DNA from 2 places in the Mesorhizobium sp. 113-3-9 genome. Region 2 is predicted to be linked to the other one. Evidence: riboswitches for the same ligand, from Rfam matches in the RefSeq annotation. Region 2 holds a riboswitch; the other holds the start of a gene.
What was found. A riboswitch is a leader RNA that binds a small molecule or an ion and turns the genes downstream of it on or off. The one in region 2 is predicted to bind cobalamin.
Positions count from the first base shown of each region.

Region 1: it holds a riboswitch for cobalamin, as region 2 does, so the genes downstream of both, MesoLj_RS01975 (aromatic ring-hydroxylating oxygenase subunit alpha) here and MesoLj_RS19025 (CbtB domain-containing protein) in region 2, are expected to answer to the same signal.

Region 1 covers NZ_AP023246.1:435,495-441,437, forward strand. Annotated here, with positions in the region: gene bglA (beta-galactosidase BglA) at 1-506, shown strand, start outside; gene MesoLj_RS01955 (ABC transporter ATP-binding protein) at 538-1,650, shown strand; gene MesoLj_RS01960 (DUF680 domain-containing protein) at 1,727-1,963, opposite strand; gene MesoLj_RS01965 (DUF680 domain-containing protein) at 2,032-2,235, opposite strand; gene MesoLj_RS01970 (DUF680 domain-containing protein) at 2,308-2,508, opposite strand; cobalamin riboswitch at 3,003-3,203, shown strand; gene MesoLj_RS01975 (aromatic ring-hydroxylating oxygenase subunit alpha) at 3,320-4,567, shown strand; gene MesoLj_RS01980 (hybrid-cluster NAD(P)-dependent oxidoreductase) at 4,588-5,688, shown strand; gene MesoLj_RS01985 (PqqD family protein) at 5,685-5,943, shown strand, end outside.
Region 2 covers NZ_AP023246.1:3,924,491-3,930,433, forward strand. Annotated here, with positions in the region: gene MesoLj_RS19015 (MFS transporter) at 1-607, shown strand, start outside; gene MesoLj_RS19020 (aromatic ring-hydroxylating oxygenase subunit alpha) at 611-1,780, opposite strand; cobalamin riboswitch at 1,925-2,122, shown strand; gene MesoLj_RS19025 (CbtB domain-containing protein) at 2,159-2,338, shown strand; gene MesoLj_RS19030 (CbtA family protein) at 2,354-3,166, shown strand; gene cobU (bifunctional adenosylcobinamide kinase/adenosylcobinamide-phosphate guanylyltransferase) at 3,159-3,674, shown strand; gene cobO (cob(I)yrinic acid a,c-diamide adenosyltransferase) at 3,676-4,305, shown strand; gene cbiB (adenosylcobinamide-phosphate synthase CbiB) at 4,302-5,276, opposite strand; gene cobD (threonine-phosphate decarboxylase CobD) at 5,275-5,943, shown strand, end outside.

The DNA.
Region 1 (5,943 bases), 3.5 Mb from region 2:
AGCTCGGGCTCGGCGAAGCCGAATTGCGCTTCGAGGATCTTCAAGATCCCTATGGCATCCGCTTCTGGCCGGAATTCAAGGGCCGCGACGGCTGCCGCACGCCCATGGTGTGGGATGGCAACGCCACGAATGGCGGCTTCTCCCAGGCAAAGCCGTGGCTGCCGGTGCCGGCAAAACATCTGGCGCAAGCGGTCAATGTCCAGCAGGGCGACCAGGCTTCGCTGCTCGAACACTACCGGCGCTTCCTCACCTTCCGCCGTGCCCATCCGGCGCTGGCCAAGGGCGATATCACTTTCATCGAAAGCGAGGGCGACACTGTCGCGTTCACGCGCCGGGCGGGCAATGAGCAAGTCGTCTGCGTCTTCAACCTCGGCGCCAAGCCGGCCAAGGTCGACCTTGGCGGATCATCACTGCAACCCTTGCCGGGACACGGGTTTTCCGGGCAGGCGAGCACCGGTTCGATCGAACTTGGTGGTTACGGCGCCTGGTTCGGGCGCATCGACTGAATCTTTTTGAGAGATCACTGGGAGGAAACCAATGGCCGATGTCAATCTGAGACAAGTGAAGAAGTCCTACGGCAATCTCAACATTCTCCACGGCATCGACCTCGATATCAAATCGGGCGAATTCATCGTCTTCGTCGGTCCGTCGGGCTGCGGCAAGTCGACCTTGCTGCGCTCGATCGCCGGGCTCGAGGAAATCACCTCGGGTGAGCTCAAGATCGACGGCGAGGTCGTCAACAACGTGCCGCCGTCGAAGCGCGGCATCGCCATGGTGTTCCAGTCCTATGCGCTCTATCCGCACATGACCGTCTACGACAACATGGCGTTCTCGATGAAGATCGGCAAGGAGAACAAGGCCGAGATCGACCGCCGCGTGCGCCAGGCGGCGGAAATCCTGCAGCTGACCAAATATCTCGACCGGCTGCCCAAGGCGATGTCGGGTGGCCAGCGCCAGCGCGTCGCCATCGGCCGCGCCATCGTGCGCAATCCGAAAGTGTTCCTGTTCGACGAGCCGCTGTCGAACCTTGACGCCGCACTGCGCGTCGCCACGCGCATCGAGATCGCCAAGCTCAAGGAATCGATGCCCAACACGACCATGATCTACGTCACCCACGACCAGGTCGAGGCGATGACGCTGGCCGATCGCATCGTGGTGCTCAAGGATGGCCACATCGAGCAGGTCGGCACGCCGATGGATCTCTACAAGAAGCCCGGCAATCTGTTCGTCGCCCAGTTCATCGGCTCGCCGGCCATGAACATCCTGCCGGCGACGATCGACAAATCAGGCAGCCCGACCGTCGTCAGCCATGTCGGCGGGCGCAAGGCTACGGTGCCGATCACGACGCCGGCCTCGGCGAAGGGTGCGGCTGTAAGCTTCGGCGTGCGGCCGGAGGACCTGATCATCGCCACCGGCGCGGACTATCTGTTCGAGGGAACGGTCGATTACGTCGAGCAGCTCGGCGAGGTTCAACTGGTCTATGTCGACATCGGCCGCGCCGACCTGCCACTGGTGACCAAGCTGCCGGGCAATGTCGAGGTCAAGCGCGGCTCGACGCTGCGGCTGACCGCCAATGCCGAGGACTTGCATATCTTCGACACGGACGGGCGGTCCTTCGCGCTGCATGAAGCGGAAGCAAAGGCCGCTTAAGAAGCCGTCTTGACGGCAGAAACAAAAAGAGCGGCGGGCAAGGCCCGCCGCTCTCTTTTACGATCGACTTTGGCTGTTAGTGGCCGAAGAGGTTCCGGTCGGCGCCCTGGGGCGCGGACTTCTGCACATCGCCCGACGAATTGAGCAGCTTGTAGACGGGCGAATCGCCGTTGCGGATCGAAGCCGTGCGCGAGTTGTCGACAGAAGTCGCGGCAGGCTGGTTGGCGCCATTGGAGTTGAAGTTGTCACTTCCGGCGAAAGCGCTGCCCGAGAGAGCCAGAACGGCGGCGGCGGCGATGATGATCTTGTTCATTTCAAGTCTCCTGAATTTCAAGTTTCAACGGGACGGCAGGCAGGCCCGCCACCCCGGAGAATCGGCCGTTAGTGGCCGAAGAGGTTGCGGTCGGCACCCTGGACAGGTGTCTGGGCAGCCGGTTCCGACTTCTTGATCGAAGCGGTGTACGAGCTGTCGGTCGAAGTGACAGCGGGCTGGTTGGCGCCATTGGAGCCGTAGTTGTCGCTGCCGGCGAAGGCGCTGCCGGAGATAGCCAGAACAGCGGCGGCAGCAAGGATGATCTTCTTCATTTCAAGTCTCCTGAATTCTTCGAGTTCCGCCAAGGCGGCAAGCCAGGGCCACCGCCTGCTGGAAATCGACTGTTAGTTGTTGCCGAAGAGGTTGCGATCGGCACCCGTGACAGGCGCCTGAGCAGCCGGTTCCGACTTCTTGGTCGAAGCGGTGTACGAATTGTCGACGGCAGCAGTGGCTGCAGCGGCATTCGAACCATAGTGATCGCTACCAGCGAAGGCGCTGCCGGAAATGGCCAGAAGGGCGGCGGCAGTGAGAACAATCTTTTTCATTTTTGGTACTCCAGTATTTTCCCGTCCGTCTAGCGGCGTGTCTTGGGATTAAAATCGCGTCGTTCGGACAGCCCCGATGTGGGAAAGCCATGTGGCCGTTTCCAATCACGAAGTTGTTCCGTGTGGACCAAGAATCCACCACTTGAAATTGTACCAAGGCATTCCACTGCAAACATTTTTCTTTTTGATATCAATCGATTAGATAAAACCAGCAATACGATCACCTGATGTATCGAAGGCTCAGCGTTCACAGCGTGCTGTACGCACCGTCAACAGAAACGAACCGTTCGGTTCGATTTTAGAATCTGCTAATAGTCACTTTTCGAAACCGTTAACCCTTTTTGCTTCGGTTCCGGGGCGATTTCGATAGCCGGCATCGTCGTCACCGAGACGCGTTTCGTGGCCGTTCTTCCTGACTCGATCGTTGCTGAAGCGTGTCGCGCCACATGGATGCGATGTCGCTTTCATGCCGATGTCGCATGCGCTGTCGTGATTAGATCATGGCCATCTCAGGTGCCGCTTCGTGACGACGGGGCGGAGAATTGGGAAGCCGGTCAAAGTCCGGCGCTGCCCCCGCAACGGTGGTGGAGTTCAAGTCGCAACGGGAGACCACTGGGCGAAAGCCTGGGAAGGTGTCGCGACCGTCCGAAAGGACACTCCAGAGCCCGGAAACCAGCCCGAGATTTTTGAACTCGACTGATCGCGGTGGGCGGTCAAGAGGTGGATAGTGCATGACCGGCGCTTCGCCGGGACTGCATCCGATCCTTCCTCCATCACCACCATAGTCAGTCCTTAAACACGAGGACAGGACATGGATGTGCGCAACGATATGCTGAGGCTCTTGAGCAGCCGCAGAGAGGGTTTCTCGCTCGAGCAGCCTTTCTACACCGACCCGGACTATTTCAAGCTCGACATGGAGCTGATCTGGTACCGCGACTGGCTTTTCATCGGCCATGATTGCGAATTGCCCAAGCCCGGCAGCTTCATCACCGTACAGATCGGCGACTACCCGGTCGTGCTGGTGCGCGATCAGCAGGGCAAGATCAACGCCTTCCACAATTCCTGCCGCCATCGCGGCAGCAGGGTCTGCAACACGGACAAGGGCACGGCCGCCAAACTGGTCTGTCCCTATCACCAGTGGACCTATGAGCTCGACGGTCGCCTCCTGTTTGCCCGCCAGATGGCCGACGGCTTCGACAAGAGCCAGTTCGGGCTGAAGCCGGTCGCCTGCGAGAGCGTCGCCGGCTACATCTTCATCTGCCTGGCGAAGGATCCAGCCGACTTCGCCCCGATGCGGGCGATGATCGAACCCTATCTCAAGCCGCACCGACTCAGCGAGGCAAAGATCGCCTTCGAGAGCACCATCGTCGAAAAGGGCAATTGGAAGCTCGTCTGGGAAAACAACCGCGAGTGCTATCACTGCGCGGGCAATCACCCGGAGCTGTGCAAAACCTTCCCGGAAGCACCGACCGTGACCGGCGTGCAAGGCGCCGACAGCGATCCGGAGATGCTGGCGCACTGGGCCAAATGCGAAGCGGCCGGCCTGCCGAGCAAGTTCCGCATCGACCCGGCGGGGCAATACCGCGCCACCCGGGCGCCGCTGCTGCGCGATGCGGTCAGCTACACGATGAACGGCAAGCGGGCGGTGAAGAAGAACCTCTCCGACAGCGTCTCGGCCGACCGTATCGGCACATTGATGCACTATCACTACCCGACGACCTGGAATCATATCCTCATCGACCATGCCGTCACCTTCCGCGTGCTACCGATCAGCGCCACCGAAACCGCCGTGACGACCAAATGGCTGGTGCATAAGGATGCGGTCGAGGGCGTCGATTACGATCTTGCCGAGCTCACCCATGTGTGGACCGAGACCAACGATCAGGACCGCCGCATCGTCGAGGAAAATGCCCTCGGCATCCTGTCGCCGGCCTATGAGCCCGGCCCCTATTCGGAGCTTCACGAGGGCGGCGTGATCCAGTTCGTCGACTGGTACGCCCGCTTCATCGGTCCGCGCCTCGCCGAAGGCGGCCGGCCGGCGTTGCGCAGCGTCGCCTGAGAGGTTGAGGGATGAATGCGATGACCGACCTTGGCCTCTATCGCCATCTCGATCAGATGGCCCCCTGGAACGACAGGCTGCAGGTGCTGGAAGTGATCGGCGTCAGCGACGAGGCGCCTGACGTCAAGACCTTCACTTTCCGATCCGACAACCAGACCTGGTTCCGCTACAAGCCGGGCCAGTTCGTGACGCTGGAGCTGCCTGCGCCGGACGGGCCGCTGATGCGCACCTATACGCTGTCCTCCTCGCCGTCGCGGCCCTTCTCGATCGCGGTCACGGTGAAGGCGCAGGCCGGCAGCATCGGCACGCGCTGGATGTTCGATCACCTCGTGCCCGGTTCGCACGTCAAGGCCTATGGGCCGAGCGGCGACTTTTCACTGCACAGCCATCCGGCGGCCAAATACCTGTTCATCTCGGCCGGTTCCGGCGTGACGCCGATGATGTCGATGCTGCGCTGGCTGAACGACTGCGCGCCATGGACCGATGTCGGCTTCGTCAATTGCGCGCGTCGCGCCGAAGAGATCATTTTCCGCAAGGAGCTCGAACTGCTCGGCAGTCATATGCCGGGCCTGTCGCTGGGCTTCATGATCGAGGAGCGGTCAAGCCGCGAGGGCTGGTATGGCCATATGGGGCGCATCGACGCCATCCGGCTGCCATTGCTGGCGCCCGATTTCCGTGAACGCGAGATCTTCTGCTGTGGTCCGGACCCTTTCATGCGCGCCGTGCGCGGCATGCTGGAAGCCGCCGGTTTCGACATGACGAAATACCACCAGGAAAGCTTTGCCGCACCTGCGGTGGAGGAAATCCCGGCGCCGTTCGCAACGCCGCCGCAGGATGGCGTGGCCGTTCCCGTCGAGGCCGCAACGCCGATCCGCTTCGCGCTTTCGGACGTCGACGCCGAATGCGTCGCCGGCCAGACCGTGCTGCAGACAGCGCGTGCCTCCGGCGTGCGGATACCCGCGGCCTGCGAATTCGGCCTTTGCGGAACCTGCAAGGTGAAGAAAGTCTCCGGTGCCGTCGAGATGAGCCACAATGGCGGCATCCTCGATCACGAGATCGACGACGGCTTCATCCTCGCCTGCTGCTCGAAGCCGCTATCGGCGCTCGAAATCGAGGCGTGATCCGCACGGGCCTCGATTGGCCCCCAGAAATGTCGGCGCCCTGCCGGCGCCGGTTGCCTTGCCAAGAAAGAACCGAGCGTTTACAGGCGTTGTCAGTGGAAGCGATCCCGCTGGCGGGCGGGAATTGTGAAGCGGGGGCAACAATGACGCATGATTGCGACACCTATGCGGTTGCGAGCAGGGACATCGTCTTCGAATCCTTCGATGGCGAGGCCGTGGTGCTCAACCTTGCGAATGGCAAGTATTTCGGCTTCT
Region 2 (5,943 bases):
CCGGCCCGGCAAGACCCGGCCGGCCAATCCGCTCGCCAATATCGGCCGCTTCGTCGCGCAGCCCAGATTGAGGCTCGCCTGGCTGATCGCCTTCGGCCGCTCCTGCTTCTGGACGACGTTCTTCGTCTATGGGCCGCTGTTCATGGTGATCACCGGGCAGGGCGATATCGCCGGCGGCCTCCTTGTCTCGGCCGGCAATGCGCTTTTGTTCATGGCGATCTTCTGGGGCAAGGCTGGAAAACGCTTTGGCGGCCGGCGCACCATGACATTTGCCTATTTCGCCATGTCGGCCATGCTGCTGGCCGCGGGCACGGTGGGCGCGACCGCGCCATTGCTGACCGGCGCTTTCCTGCTTGGTGGCGCGTTCTTCACCATCGCGCTCGATGCCTTGGGCTCGACCGCCTTCATGCGTTCTGTACGATCTTATGAACGGCCGCAGATGGCTGCGGTCTATCGCACCTATCTCGATTTTTCCGAACTGACGCCGCCGCTTGTCTATTCGGTGGTGCTGATCTTCTTCGGGCTGGGGTCGGTGTTCGTCACGCTCAGCCTGCTGGCGGCGGCGTGCGGCTTCGTGACCTGGCGCTATCTGCCGAAGTCGCTGTGAGGATCACGGTGAAAGTGCCGCGTGGCGCTCGCGCACCCAGTTGTGGAAGCGGTGCAGTTCATATTCCTCCGGCATCAGCACGCCGGCGGCGTGGCGCATCGAGCGCAGGCCTTTCTGGTTGACCTCGCAGATCGCCGCATCCTCCTCCAGCACCTGTGTGCCGAAGGCGATGATGTTGTCGATGTCGGTCGCGGCCAGCGCCTCGGGCGCGAACAGCCATTCGGCGACAAGTTCCGTCTGTTCCGGCCCGAGCGGTACCAGCCGGACGGTCCTGACATAGTCGACATGGCCGACGATGAACATCGAGGGCAGGCTGGTGGCGTAGGTCTGGCCGGCGGCGCGTTCGGCCGGTGTCAATCCCGAGAAGATCGGCCCATGGGTCTTGCCGTCGCTCGACCAGGTTTCGGCGCCCGTCCGCAGACCACCGGAAAACTCCGGCGCGTCATTGTCGGCGTGGCGGGTCCATTCGGGGTCGTCATGCCGGCTCATCAGGCCGCGGCCATAGATCGGCACCAGCCGCGACAGGTCCTTGTGGACGCCCGGACAATGCAGGCACTCGTTGAAGTTCTCCCAAAAGATCTTCCAATTGCAGTGCATCACCTTGCGCAGCACATGGCCCGCCACCAGCGTTTCCAGAGGCCAGTTGCCGAGATTGCCGGAGGCAGGGTCGAAGGATGCCTGCGCCGAGCCGGCCGCATCCTCCTGCAAATTGATGAACACGAAGCCGCGCCATACCGAGAGTGCGACGCGATAGAGCGGATGGTCGGCCTTGTCGAAGCCGTCCGGCAATGATTTCGACGGCACGCGCACGAGGTCGCCGCGCAGCGAATAGGACCAGGCATGATAGGGGCAGGTGATCAGCCGCGCCTTCAGCCGGCCCTCGCTCTCCTGGCAAAGCTGCGAGCCGCGATGCCGGCACGTGTTGTGGAAGGCACGCAGCGCGCCGGTGTCGTCGCGCAGCACGATGATGTCCTGCGTGCCGATGCGGAATCGGCGGAAGGCCAGCGGCTGGGCCAGATCGGCCTCGCGGCAGACCAGCAGCCAGTTCTTGTACCAGATGGCATCGAGGTCCAGTTGATAGGCCGCTTCATCCCAATAGGCCGATGAGGGCAGGGTGGGTTCGGCCTGGGTCAGGCCGTTATAGGGATCGCGCTCGCTGGCAATGGGCTGCATGGCTGGCTTCCTGTGAAGTGGCCAGCCGACACCCGGCCGGCATAATTGTCAATTGTTGCGCCGATGATGGCTGATGTGGCCGGCATGGCGTAATCGCGCTGGTTACCGGCGGAATTTGGTTTGCCGGAGGCGATGATTCTGCCTATAGTCGCTGATGTCGTCGGTTCCATTTTGGAGCCAAGAGGGAATGCGGTGCGGGCTGACTTGTTGCCCAATGCCGTTGCTGCCCCCGCAACTGTGTGCGGTAGTCCTCTCCATATGCCACTGAAGATTTGTCTTCGGGAAGGTGGGGAAGGGCGCTGATCCGTGAGCCAGGAGACCTGCCGGCGACAGGAAACTGACTTCGATGCCCTCGGGTGGAGGGTGAAAGGACAAGACATGACTACCGCTTCCGTCTCCCTCGGCGCCTCCGTCTCCTCGCAGTCGCGCTTCATGCAGCTGGCGCTCGCCGCGCTGCTCGGCACCTTCATCATCGGCTTCGTCGGCTTCTCGCATATCGATGCGGTCCACAATGCCGGTCATGACAACCGGCATTCGATGGCGTTTCCCTGCCACTGACGAGGATCTGACATCATGAATCTGTTTCGCAACGTCGTGTTCATCGCGGCGATCGCAGGGCTCGTGGCCGGCGTCGTCCTCGCCTGCATGCAGGCCTATGCCACTGTGCCGCTGATCCTCAAGGCGGAAGTCTACGAACAGGCCGAAGGCGGCCATGACCATGCCGCCGCACCCGCGGCGCCGGCTGATGTAGCCAGCGGCAACGCAATGAGTTCCGCCGCGCCGGCGGCATCGAATGCCATGAGCGCTGCCACCCCGGCTCCGGCCGCAGCGGCTGCTCCGGCCGAAGACGAGGGCTGGGCGCCGGCCGACGGCTTCGAGCGTTTTGCCTTCAACGTGGTGTCCAACGTCGTCACCGGCATCGGCTTCGCGCTGATCCTGGTCGCTGTTTCGGAATTCGCCGGCGGCATCGGCAATTGGCGCCAGGGCGTGTTCTGGGGCCTGGCCGGCTTTGCCGTGTTCACGCTGGCGCCCGGCCTCGGCCTGCCGCCGGAACTGCCGGCCATGCCGGCGGCCGACCTCACACAGCGGCAGATCTGGTGGGTGGCAACGGTGGTCGCGACCGCCATTGGGCTTGGCCTGATCGCGTTCCGCAAGTCGCTGCCGCTTGCCATCCTTGCCGTGCTGCTGATCGTGGCGCCGCACATTGTCGGCGCGCCGCAGCCCGACAGCTTCGAGACACCGATCCCGGAAGGCCTGCACCACCAGTTCGTGGTGGCGGTGACGCTGACCAGTCTGGTGTTCTGGCTGGTGCTTGGCGCCGTCGTCGGCGTGGTGCGCGGACGCTTCACCGGCACCGCGACCAGCCTGCGCGACAGCTTTGCCTGATCGCGGCAGGCTGACCTTCATCATCGGTGGTGCGCGCTCGGGAAAGAGCGCGCATGCCGAAACCCTGGTGACGGCGTTGCCCTCGCCATGGACCTACATCGCCACCGCGCAAGCCTATGACGACGAGATGCGCGAGCGCATCGCGCTGCATCGGGCGCGGCGCGGCGCGGGCTGGACGACCATCGATGCGCCGCTCGACCTCGCCGGCGCGCTCGAGGCTTTGCCCGATAGCCGGCCGGTGCTGGTCGACTGCCTGACGCTGTGGCTGACCAATCACATGCTGGCTGACCATGACCTTGGGGTTGAATGCCGGCGGCTGGCCGATGTGTTGTCGCGGTCGCGCGGGCCGTGGTTCGTGGTATCCAACGAAGTCGGGCAAGGCATCGTGCCGGATAATGCGCTGGCGCGCCGGTTTCGTGATGAGGCCGGTCGGCTCAACCAGCAGGTCGCGGCGATCGCCGATACGGTGCTGCTGATGGTGGCGGGGCTGCCGCTCAAGGTGAAATGAGATGACCGATATCGACGGCAAGACCACCGAAGACAGGGACGAAGAGCGCCACCGCGCCAAGATGGCCAAGCGCAAGGCGGTGCAGGACGCCGAGGTGGCCGCCAAGACGATCGAGAAGGGTCTGCTGATCGTCAACACCGGCCCGGGCAAGGGCAAGACGACAGCAGCGTTCGGTTTGGCGCTCCGCATGCTCGGCTATGGCAAGCGCGTCGGCGTCGTCCAGTTCATCAAGGGCAAGTGGCACACGGGCGAGAAGGATGCTTTCGCTGCCTTCGGCGATCGCGTCGTCTGGCACGCAATGGGCGAGGGCTTCACCTGGGAAACGCAGGATCTGAAGCGCGATATCGCCGCTGCCGAAGCCGCCTGGGCCAAGGCGCTGGAGCTGATCGCCGATCCGTCGATCAGCCTTGTCGTGCTCGACGAGCTCAATATCGCATTGCGCTACGACTATCTCGATCTCGACAAGGTGGTTGCAGGGCTGAAAGCGCGTCGCGAGGGCCTGCATGTCGTCGTCACTGGCCGCAACGCCAAGCCGGCGCTGGTCGAAGCGGCCGACCTGGTCACCGAAATGGGTGTGACCAAGCACCATTTTTCGGCGGGCGTGAAAGCCCAGCAAGGGATCGAGTTCTAGAACGCCAGAACCGCGATCACCGAGACCAAGCCGAACAGCGCGATCAGCAGATAGTCGGCGACGCGGTAGAGTTTCAGCGCCCGCCTGATGTCACCGCTGTCGACGTCGCGGCGGCCGCCTTCACCCATGAAGACATCGTCGACCAGCACGCCGCCATAGCTGCGCGGTCCGGCCAGTGCCAGACCGAGCGCGCCCGCCATTGCCGCTTCCGGCCAGCCGGCGTTGGGCGAGCGGTGTTTTTTCGCGTCGCGCCACACCGCATGCCAGGCGCCGCGGGGATCGGCGTCCCTGACCACGAAAGCCGCCAGCACGATCAGCAGCGCCGTCAGCCGAGAGGCCGGCAGGTTGATCCAGTCGTCGAAGCGCGCCGCCGCCCAGCCGAAGGCCTCGTGGCGCGGGGTGCGGTGGCCGATCATCGAATCGGCGGTGTTGGCGGCCTTGTAGGCGGCTCCGCCGGCCAGCCCGCCGACACCGGTCCAGAAGGCGGGAGCGACGATGCCGTCGGAAAAATTCTCCGCCAGGCTTTCGATCGCCGCACGGCAGACGGCGGCGCGGTCGAGCGCCTCGGGATCGCGGCCAACGATTCGCGAGACGGCGACACGGCCCATGGCCAGCCCGCCTGTATCGAGCGCGTCGGCGACGGATTCGACATGTTCGTAAAGGCTCTTCTGCGACAGAAGCGATGTCGCCAGAAGGGCGGCAACGACCAGTCCCAGGGGAACGAACCAGAGCAGGACAAGCTGTACGCAAAGGCCGATCACTGCCGGCACCAGCACGATGACCAGAAGTGCCTGGACACCGCGTTGGCGACGTAGTGCGTCGGGATCAGTGGCGCGGTTGAGCCTGCGATCGAGAAAGGATATCAGCCTGCCGAACCACGTCACCGGATGGCCGATGGCGCGAAATAGCCAATCCGGGTAACCGAGGGCGAATTCGACGGCCAATGACAGGAAAGCGATCAGGACTGACATGAAGCTTCTTGAAGGAGCGGTGGACCATGGTGGAAGTCTCGGCCGGGCGAGGGTGCTTTTCCCCAACGCCGTATTGCCTTTCGTCGACCTCTCTACCGGTATCAATCCGCTCTCCTACCCGCTTTTCGACCTGCCCGCCACCTCGCTGTGGCGATTGCCGGAAGCCGGGCGGGCCCGTGAGCTGACAGAGATAGCGGCCAGGGCCTACGGCGCGCCGTCGCCGGCCAACGTCGTCGCCGCGCCCGGCACGCAGATCCTGTTGCCGCGTGTGGCGTCGCGGATCAGGCCCGGCAAGGCGTTGGTGCTGGGGCCGACCTATGCCGAACATGCGCGTGCCGCGGCGATCGCCGGTCACGAAGTGAGCGAAGTCAGCGATTTCGCGGCGCTGGCGCGGGCCGACCTTGCCATCATCGTCAATCCCAACAATCCCGACGGTCGCGTCATCGAGCGCGACCGGCTGCTGGCGCTGGCCGCCGGGCTGCGCGCAAAAGGCGGGCTGCTGGTCGTCGACGAAGCGTTCATGGATGTCGGCCCGCGCCAGCAGAGCCTCGCCGGTGATGTCGATCAAGGCGGCATCGTCGTGCTGCGTTCGTTCGGCAAGTTCTTCGGTCTCGCCGGCCTGCGGCTCGGCTTCGCGCTTTCGGATGCAGCGACGGTGGAATCCCTG